2 regions of the Aminobacter sp. NyZ550 genome follow, and region 2 is predicted to be linked to the other one. Evidence: riboswitches for the same ligand, from Rfam matches in the RefSeq annotation. Region 2 holds a riboswitch; the other holds the start of a gene.
The links. A riboswitch is a leader RNA that binds a small molecule or an ion and turns the genes downstream of it on or off. The one in region 2 is predicted to bind S-adenosylmethionine.
Positions count from the first base shown of each region.

Region 1: another riboswitch for S-adenosylmethionine. It lies ahead of N7E70_RS26275 (O-succinylhomoserine sulfhydrylase); the one in region 2 lies ahead of metA (homoserine O-acetyltransferase MetA).

Region 1 is NZ_CP114190.1:5,291,156-5,296,317, reverse strand. Features, by position in the region: gene argF (ornithine carbamoyltransferase) at 1-46, shown strand, start outside; gene N7E70_RS26285 (Hsp33 family molecular chaperone) at 163-1,155, shown strand; gene apaG (Co2+/Mg2+ efflux protein ApaG) at 1,175-1,567, opposite strand; gene N7E70_RS26275 (O-succinylhomoserine sulfhydrylase) at 1,728-2,921, opposite strand; SAM riboswitch at 2,965-3,042, opposite strand; gene N7E70_RS26270 (2'-deoxycytidine 5'-triphosphate deaminase) at 3,184-4,272, shown strand; gene N7E70_RS26265 (ABC transporter substrate-binding protein) at 4,382-5,162, shown strand, end outside.
Region 2 is NZ_CP114190.1:1,610,884-1,616,045, reverse strand. Features, by position in the region: gene N7E70_RS08075 (prephenate/arogenate dehydrogenase family protein) at 1-646, opposite strand, end outside; gene hisC (histidinol-phosphate transaminase) at 650-1,762, opposite strand; SAM riboswitch at 1,916-1,993, shown strand; gene metA (homoserine O-acetyltransferase MetA) at 2,043-2,966, shown strand; gene N7E70_RS08060 (LysR family transcriptional regulator) at 3,009-3,866, opposite strand; gene N7E70_RS08055 (MFS transporter) at 4,019-5,162, shown strand, end outside.

The DNA.
Region 1 (5,162 bases), 1.8 Mb from region 2:
GCTGCACGCGCAGAAGGCCGTGCTCGCCTGGTGCCTGGGCGCTTGAATGCGTGATCCCGCGACCCTATCTGGGGCGGGATCATTCAATTATCATCAAAGCCATGTTCTGCGACCGTCGGCGGACCGACCGGGCGCGGAACTCTATAGATGGGATAAGTTCCAGTGACTGACACCGAACGCAAGCTCGGCGAATTCGGGTTCGCCGGCGACGACCATGTCGTTCCATTCCAGGTCGAGCCGCTCGACGTGCGTGGCCGCACCGTCCAGCTCGGCCCGCTGCTCGACCAGATCCTCGGACGGCACGACTATCCCGAGCCGGTGGCCAGGCTCCTGGCTGAGGCCTGTGTGGTCACGGTGCTGCTCGGCACGTCGCTGAAATTCGAAGGCAAGTTCATCTTCCAGACCCGCACTGACGGGCCGGTCGACATGCTGGTCGCCGACTTCACCACGCCGCATTCGCTGCGCGCCTATGCACGCTTCGACGCCGACCGCGTCGATGCGGCGATAGAGGCCGGCATGACCGCGCCCGAGGATCTGCTCGGGAGCGGCGTGCTGGCGCTGACCATCGATCAGGGCGAGCATACCCAACGCTACCAGGGCATCGTCGAGCTCAACGGCATCACGCTGGAAGAGGCGGCGCGCGCCTATTTCCGCCAGTCGGAACAGATCCCCACCGAGGTCAAGCTGTCGGTGGCAAAGCTCGTGCTGCCGGCCGAAGGCGGCCCGCGCGAGCATTGGCGTGCCGGCGGCCTGTTGGCGCAGTTCCTGCCCGACTCGCCCGAGCGCCGGCGCGTGGCCGACATCCATGGCGGCGACGGCGACGAGCGCGACATCGCAGTCCACCCGGACGACAACTCCTGGCAGGAGCTTCTGGCGCTGGTCGGAACCATCGAGCCGACCGAACTGATCGACCCGACGGTCGGCACCGAAAGGCTGCTCTACCGCCTGTTCCACGAGCATGGCGTGGTCGTCTATGACGGCGTTCGCGTCGTCGACGAATGCTCGTGTTCGGGCCAGAAGATCAAGGGCATCCTGCAGGGCTTCACGGCCGAGGAAATCACTGACAGCGTCGAAGACGGCGTCATCCGCGTCGCCTGTGAGTTCTGCTCCAAGTCCTACGAATTCGACCCGGCAGAATTCGCACCGGTACAGTGAAGTCGGGCGCAATGATGCGTCAGTTCAGCCTGGGGCGAGCATCGGGCAAGTCGAGCGAGAAGGCCGGGATGGCGATGTCGAACATCTCGCCCGCCTCGTTGCGCATGGTGTAGCGCCCGACCATGATGCCTGACGGCGTCGAGAGCGGGCAGCCGGACGCATATTGATAGCTGTCGCCGGGATTGAGTTCGGGCTGGTCGCCGACCACGCCCGGGCCGCGCACTTCTTCGACCTTGCCGCTCGCATCGGTGATGTGCCAGTAGCGCGACAGCAACTGGACGAATTCGTCGGAATTGTTCTCGATGGTGACGCGGTAACCCCAGACGTAGCGGTTTTCCGATGGCTCCGACTGGTCCACCAGATAGAAGGGCTCGACCTCGACCGCGATGTTGCGGGTGATTGCGCGATACATATGCTGCGCTCCTTGGCCTGCACGATGACAGAGTCCGCCGCGCGAGGCTGCGGGTCAACTGCTGTTCGACAAAATCACGCCGATTGTGATGAGGCTGTGACGGATCTTACCGCCGGCTTGAACGGCGCTCCCGGTTGCGGAGCGCCGTTGTCCCGGGCGTCTAGCGCGCCGCCTTCAGCGCGTCGCCGATGTCGTTGAGCAGGTCGTCGGCGTCTTCGAGGCCGACCGACAGACGCAGCGTGCCGTCGTCGATGCCGAGCTCGGCGCGGGCCTCGTCGGTGAGGTTCTTGTGCGTCGTCGTCGCCGGATGGGTGATCAGGCTCTTGGCGTCGCCGAGATTGTTCGAGATCAGCACGATCCGCAGCGCGTTCTCGAAGGCGAAAGCGGCTTTCTTGCCGCCCTTGACGTCGAAGCAGATCAGCGTCGAGCCGCCCGACATCTGGCGCTTGACGATGTCGGCCTGCGGGTGGTCGGCGCGGCCCGGATAGATCAGGCGCGACACTTCAGGCTGCTCGGCGAGGAAGTCGGCGATCTTTCCGGCGGTCTCGGTCTGCTGGCGCACGCGCAGCGGCAGTGTCTCCAAGCCCTTGAGCAGCGTCCAGGCGTTGAACGGCGACAGGCTCGGGCCGGTGTGGCGGAAGTAGTCGTGCAGGTTCTCATCGATCCACTTCTTGTCCGACAGGATGACGCCGCCGAGGCAGCGGCCCTGGCCGTCGATGTGCTTGGTGGCAGAATAGACGACGACATGGGCGCCGAGCTCGAGCGGCTTCTGCTGCATCGGCGTGGCGAAGACATTGTCGACGACGAGGCGTGCGCCGATCGAATTGGCAAGGGTCGCGACCGCCGCGATGTCGACGACTTCGAGCGTCGGGTTGGTCGGGCTTTCCAGGAAGAACAGCTTGGTGTTGGGCTGGACCGCCTTTTCCCAGTTCTCGATCAGCGTGCCGTCGACCAGCGTCGCCTCGATGCCATACTTGGGCGCCAGCGTCTCGACGACCCAGCGGCACGAGCCGAACAGGGCACGGGCAGCAACGATGTGGTCGCCGGCCTTCAGGCCGCACAGGATGGCGGCGGTGACGGCCGCCATGCCGGAGGCGGTGGCACGTGCGTCCTCCGCGCCTTCGAGCGCACACATGCGCTTTTCGAACATGTCGACGGTGGGATTGGCGTAGCGCGAATAGATGAAGCCGGGGGTCTCGCCCTTGAAGCGGGCCTCGGCGCTTTCGGCGCTTTCATAGACATAGCCCTGGGTCAGGAAGATCGATTCCGAGGTCTCGCCGAAGCCGGAGCGAAGGCTGCCGCCATGGACGAGGGTGGTCTGGGGTTTCCAGTTACGCTGCTTTTCGGAGCTCATAGCCAAATCCAAATACAAAAAAACCGGCCGCGATAAGTCGCAACCGGTCCACAACGCGGCCCTTTAGCGACTTGTTTAACGTGGCTGCAAGCCGACCGGCCAAATCACCACGGGATAAATGTCCTTTAGACCCGCAGCCTGCTTGCGTCAATTGCGAGGACGACTAAACGTTTTGGGCCACGCACATGAGCCCGGAAACGGTCGGGATCCAGCGGCCCCGGCTCGCTTTTTGGGCTGGCGGCGCTGTAGAGGAGTGAGGCAATTGCGGCAGTCGGGCATTCTTCCAGACCAGGACATCGCGGCGCTGTTTGCGTCGGGCGCGCTCAAGGCGTCGCCGCTCGATGCCGACCAGATCCAGCCGGCGAGCCTCGACCTGCGCCTTGGCGCCATCGCATATCGCGTGCGCGCGTCCTTCCTGCCTGGCCCCAATTCGCTGGTTCAGGCCAAGCTCGACCGGCTCAAGCTGCACGAGATCGACCTGAGCAATGGCGCGGTGCTGGAGACGGGCTGCGTCTACATCGTGCCGCTGCTGGAGAGTCTTGCTTTGCCTGCCGAAATATCGGCCTCGGCCAACCCGAAGAGCTCGACCGGCCGCCTCGACATCTTCACCCGTGTCATGACCGACCATGGCCAGGAGTTTGACAAGATTCCCGCCGGCTACAGCGGCCCGCTCTATCTTGAGGTCAGCCCGCGCACCTTCCCGATCGTCGCGCGCAAGGGTTCGCGCCTGTCGCAGATCCGCTTCCGCAAGGGAAATGCGCTGTTGTCGGAAACCGAGCTCAACGCGCTGCACCTGTCCGACCGGCTGGTGGCGATCGATCCGCCAAACATTTCGGGGGGCGGCATCGCGCTGTCGATCGACCTTGCCGGTGCGCCCGGCAGCATCGTCGGTTATCGTGGCAAGCACCATACCGGCCTCGTCGACGTCGACAAGCGCGCCGCCCAGAAGGTCGTCGACTTCTGGGAGCCGATCTACAATCATGGCGCCGAGGAATTGGTGCTCGACCCGGACGAGTTCTACATCCTGGTGTCGCGCGAGGCTGTGCATGTGCCGCCGCTCTACGCCGCCGAAATGACGCCGTTCGACCCGCTGGTCGGCGAGTTCCGCGTCCACTATGCCGGCTTCTTCGATCCAGGCTTCGGCCATTCCGGCGCCGGCGGCACCGGCAGCCGCGCCGTGCTCGAGGTACGCAGCCACGAAGTGCCGTTCATCCTGGAACACGGCCAGGTCGTCGGCCGCCTCGTCTACGAGCACATGCTGGCACGCCCGAAAGCGCTTTATGGCACCGACCTCGGCTCCAACTATCAGGCTCAGGGACTGAAGCTCTCAAAGCATTTCCGTACGGACTGACCTTAGGTCAGGGCCTGCCGACCTTAGTCTGCTTGTCCATTTCAAGCCGCTGTGCTTGGCTGCGGGCAGGGACGCCCGACATAAGGGTGCCCGGCAAATGGAGAGGATCATGCAGATTTCGTGGAAGTTCGCTTGCGCTGCTTCGCTGGCAGCGCTGTTGTCTGCGGCGGGCGGTGCCTCGGCGCAGGACGCAACAAAGCTCAAGATCGCCACAGAGGGCGCCTATCCGCCCTTCAACAATCTGAGCGCCGACGGCAAGCTCGTCGGCTTCGACGTCGACATCGCCAATGCGCTGTGCGCTCAGATGAAGGTCGAATGCGAGATCGTCGCCCAGGATTGGGACGGCATCATTCCGGCGCTGCAGGGCAAGAAGTTCGACGCCATCGTCGCCTCGATGACCATCACCGAGGAACGCAAGAAGCAGGTTGCCTTCACCAACAAATATTACACCACGCCGCTGGCGCTGATTGCGCTCAAGACCTCCGAGTTGACCTCACCGGAGCCCGATGCGCTGAAGGGCAAGTCGGTGGGCGCACAGGCCTCGACGACGCAGAGCATCTATGCAGAGGACCACTATGCCAAGGCCGGCGCCGACGTGAAGCTCTATCCGACGCAGGACGAGGCCGTGGCCGACCTGACCAATGGCCGCCTCGACGCCGTCGTCGCCGACAAGTTCGTGCTCGTCGACTGGATGAAGACCACCGGTCAGGATTGCTGCAAGATGATCGGCGATCTCAAGGGCACCGAATCCGAGACCGGCATTGCCGTCCGCCTCGATGACACCGCCTTGCGCGACAAGCTTAACGCCGCGATTGACGCCATCTACAAGGACGGCACCTACGCCAAGATCAACGCGAAGTATTTTGACTTCGATATTTATGGCGCGGATT
Region 2 (5,162 bases):
TGACTTCCGACTTGGTCACCGACTCTAGGTCGTCGGCCGTGCCGACGATGTTGTAGGCGATGATGTGCGGCAGGTGCGAGACGATGGCGAGCGTCATATCGTGATGTTCGGGATCCATCGTATCGATGTTGGAGCCGCAGCGGCGCCAGAACTCCGACAGCTTCTCCAGCGCCACCGGATCGGTATCAGGCAGCGGCGTGAAGATGCACCAGCGGTTCTCGAACAGTTCGGCAAAGCCGGCGTCGGGACCCGACTTCTCGGTACCGGCCAGCGGGTGGCCAGGGATGAAATGCACGCCCGCGGGTACATGCGGGGCCATCTGCGCGATGACGGAGGCCTTGGTGGAGCCGACGTCGGTGAGGATGGCACCCGGCTTCAGCGCCGATGCGATGTCGACAGCCACGGCGCCGGACGAGCCGACCGGCACCGAGACGATGACGAGGTCGGCATCCTTGACGGCTGCCTTGGCGTCGGTCGAGTAGCTGTCGCCGAGGCCGAGTTCCTCGGCGCGGGCGAGCGTGGGTGCGCTGCGGGTGGTGATCGCAATGTGACGGGCGAGCCCTTCACGGCGGATGACGCGGGCCAGCGACGAGCCGATCAGGCCGATGCCGACGAGGGCGATCTTTTCAAAGAGAGGATCTGACATGGTTCAACTTTTCAGGAATTCGGTGAGTGCGGCGACGACGCCGCGATTGGCTTCTTCGGTGCCGATGGTCATGCGCAGCGCATTGGGGAAACCGTAGCCGGTGACCCTGCGCAGGATATAGCCGCGCGCCGTGAGATAATCGTCGGCGGCAGCGGCCGAGTGCTTGCCGTCATCGGGGAAGTGCACCAGCAGAAAGTTGCCGACCGAAGGCGTGACGCGCAGGCCGAGCTTTTCGAACTCGGCGACCAGCCATTCCGCCCATTTGGCGTTGTGCGCCACCGTGCGCTCGACATGGCCGCGGTCTTCCATCGCCGCCACGCCGGCTTCGATCGCCGCCGCATTGACGTTGAAGGGACCGCGCATGCGCTCCAGCACGTCGATGATGTGCGACGGCGCATAGATCCAGCCGATGCGCATGCCGCCAAGGCCGTGGATCTTGGAGAAGGTCCGCGTCATGACGACGTTCTCGTTGGCCGCGACCAGCTCGACGCCCGATTCATAGTCGTTGCGGCGGACATATTCGGCATAGGCGGCATCGAGCACGAGCAGCACGTTCTTGGGCAGTGCCGCGTGCAGGCGGCGCACCTCCTCGAACGGCAGGTAGGTGCCGGTCGGGTTGTTGGGGTTGGCGAGGAAGACGATCCTGGTCTTCGGCGTCACCGCCGCGATGATGTTGTCAACGCTGGCCTTCTCGGCATCCTCCTTGGCAACGACCGGCGTGGCACCGGCTGCCTGGGTGTAGATCTTGTAAACCATGAAGCCGTGCTCGGTGTAGACGGCCTCGTCGCCCGGCGAGAGATAGCTCTGGGACAACAGGCCCAGCACTTCGTCGGAGCCATTGGTGCACAGGATGTTGGCAGGATTCAGCCCATGGGTCGCCGCGATCGCCTGCCTCAGGCGTGACGCCGACCCATCGGGATAATACTCCATCTTATGCGATAGCCTTTGGACGGCCTCGATCGCATGGGGCGAGGCGCCGAGCGGATTTTCGTTCGACGACAGCTTATGGACCTTGGCGACGCCTGCCGGAGCGGAGCTCTTGCCGGGGACATAGGCTGCGATGTCCATGATGCCGGCGCGGGGTTCGGGGCGAATCTGCTCGGGTGCCTTGGTCATTTCGAAATATCCTGGATTGGCGCCTCCGGCCGGAGGCCGCAGCGGAAATACCGCCCGGTGCACGCAATGTCGAGGAAAACCGGCGGAACCGGGCGGTCTGGCCGGACGAATGGGTCGCGGTTGACGCAATCCCCGACCGGGCGTAATAGCAGGGCATAGACCCGTGGTGATTTGGCCGGTCGGCTTGCAGCCACGTTAAACAAGTCGCTAAAGGGCCGTTTGCGATCCGTAAACCGGCTTTGCGACAGCAATGCCGGTTTTGTTTTTTGGAGTTCGCACAGTGCCGATCAAGATCCCGGATCAACTCCCCGCCCGCCAAGTGCTGGAAAAAGAGGGCGTGTCCATCATGGATGAGCAGACAGCTCTCCGCCAGGACATCCGTCCGCTGCAGATCGGCCTGCTCAACCTGATGCCCAACAAGGTCAGGACCGAAACGCAGATCGCGCGCCTGATCGGCGCCAGCCCGCTGCAGGTCGAACTGACGCTGGTGCGCATCGGCACCCACAAGGCCAAGAACACCTCAGAAGATCACCTCATCGCCTTCTATCAGACCTGGGAAGAGGTCAAGGATCGCAAGTTCGACGGCTTCATCATCACCGGTGCGCCGGTGGAACTGCTGCCTTTCGAGGACGTGACCTACTGGGACGAACTCAAGCAGATCATGGACTGGACGACGACCAACGTGCACTCGCCGTTCTTCATCTGCTGGGGCGCGATGGCGGCCGCCTGGCATTTTCACCGCGTTCCCAAGCACACGCTGGAGCACAAGGCGTTCGGCGTCTACCGCCACAACAACAACGCGCCTGCCTCGCCCTATCTCGCCGGCTTCTCCGACGATTTCGCCATACCGGTGTCGCGCTGGACCGAGGTCCGTGCCTCGGACATCCCCGAAGACTCCGGCCTGGAGCTTTTGATGGAATCGGAAGAGACCGGCCCGAGCCTGCTGGCCGAAGAAGCCGGCAACCGGCTCTACATGTTCAACCACATCGAATACGACTCGACCTCACTCAAGGAAGAGTATGACCGCGACGTGGCCGCCGGCGTGACGATTGCCGTGCCGCACGAATATTACCCCGACGACGACCCGCAGCGCCGGCCGCTGAATCGCTGGCGCTCGCACGCCCATCTTTTGTTCGGCAACTGGATCAACCGCGTCTACCAGACCACCGAGTACGATCTGGAAAACATCGGCAAGGGTCGCTAGCACCACAAGACCGCGTCCGGAACCCGGGCGCGGTCCTTTGCCCTACCCCGCCTTTGCCCGGTGCTCGTGGAAGGCGCAGGCGAGGATGCGCAGGGCTTCGCGCGAGCGGCGGTCGGTGAGCGACGAGTGCAGCACGATTTCGGTTGCCGGCACATCGGGCAGACCGAACTTGCGGCTGACTTCGACGGTTCCGGGCGGCGCGAGACGGCTGGGAAAGACCGCCGTCGCCAGCCCGGCCGACACTGCCGCCGTCACCAGCGACGAGCCGCCGCCGACGAACACCTCGACCCAGGGAATGCCGGCATCGTCGAGCGTGCGTATCGCCAGATCGCGCACGCCGCACAGCCGCGACAGCGTCGCCAGCCGGATCGGCTCGCCAAGACGATGATCGAATTCGGGCGTCGCAAACCAGCCGAAATGCTCCGGTCCCAGCACCTCGCCGTCGCGGCGGTCATCCTCGCGCCGGACAATCGCCGCATCGAGCTCGCCACGGTCGAAGGCGTCGAGCAGCAAGGTCGAATTGTCGACCTGGACCTCGATGGTCAGGGCCGGGTCGTGCTGGCTGAGGCGGGCCAGCAGCGTCGTCACCTCCGGTCCGGCGACATGGCCGGCAATGCCGAGCGTGAAGCGCCGCGCCGAACATGACAGGCCGGCAACCGCTTTGTCATGCGCGGCTAGGAAGCTGCGTGCCGATTCGATGAACAGCGCGCCGTCGGCCGACAGCCTGACGCGGCGCGGAGTACGTTCGATCAGCTTGCGGCCGACACGCTCCTCCAGCCGCTTGAGCTTGACGCTTACCGCCGCCTGGGTCGAGCCCATGGCGTCGGCTGCACGGGTGAAACTCTGCAGGTCCGCCACCATGACGAAGTTGCGGACGGCCTCCGCGTCGAGCCACAGCATGTCATCTATCCCGATTTGTTATCACTGATATAGGATTGCATAGCATTTATGCATGCTCAAGCTTGGCATATCTCGGATGTTTCCAGATAACCAGCGGCGACCGGACTTCCTCCCCCGACGCCGCCAGCCGGAGACATGGGATGAAGCGGACGATGAGAGACAGTCTGGCGCTGGGGGCGATCTGCCTGTCGGCGCTGATGTTTGGTCTTGAGATAGCGAGCGTACCGGTGATTCTGCCGACGCTCGAACATGTGCTGCATGCCGACTTCAAGGACATGCAGTGGATCATGAACGCCTACACCATCGCCTGTACGACGGTACTGATGGCAACAGGAACGCTGGCCGACCGCTACGGCCGCCGGCTCGTTTTTGCGCTTACGGTTGCCGCTTTCGGCGTGACCTCCTTGATGTGCGGCCTCGCCCCCAACACCACCGTGCTGATCGTCAGCCGCTTCCTGCAGGGCATGGCCGGCGGCGCCATGTTCATCTGCTCGATCGCCATTTTGTCGCACCAGTTCCAGGACGCCAGGGCGCGCAGCAGCGCCTTTGCCGTCTGGGGCGTCATATCAGGCATCGGCCTTGGCTTTGGCCCCATCATCGGTGGCGTGATCGTCGCCCTGTCGACCTGGCAGTGGGTCTTCCTCGTGCACGCTCCACTGGCATTGCTGTGCCTGGTGCTGACCTTCGGCAGCGTCAAGGAATCGCGTGACCCGCAGGCGACGAGGCTGGACCTGCCCGGCATCGTCATCCTGAGTGCTGCTGTCTTCGGCCTGACCTACTACATCACCCAAGGCGCTGATCTCGGCTTCCTCAGCCCGACGGCTCTCGCTATCGCCGCGGCGACGCTGATCGGCCTGATCGCCTTCGTCGCGGTCGAGCGGCGGCATTCGCACCCGATGTTCGACTTCTCGGTGTTCCGGATCCGCGACTTCTCCGGCGCCATCGTCGGCTGCGTCGGCATGAACTTCAGCTATTGGCCGTTCATGGTCTACCTGCCGATCTATTTCACCGCAGGCCTCGGCTATGACAGCACCGAAACGGGACTCGCCGTGCTCGCCTATACGGTGCCGTTCCTGGTGATGTCGCCGGTGGCGCAGTATCTGCTCTTGCGCACCAGCCCACGCACCGTCATTCCGCTCGGCCTGTTCACCATTGGCCTCGGCTTCATCGCCATGTGGCTGGGCAGCCCTGTCGAAGGGGCGAGCGGCCTGACGGTGCTGCCCGGGGCGCTGATTGCCGGCATCGGCCTCGGCCTGACGACGACGCCGGCCACCAACATGACCACGGGTTCGGTGC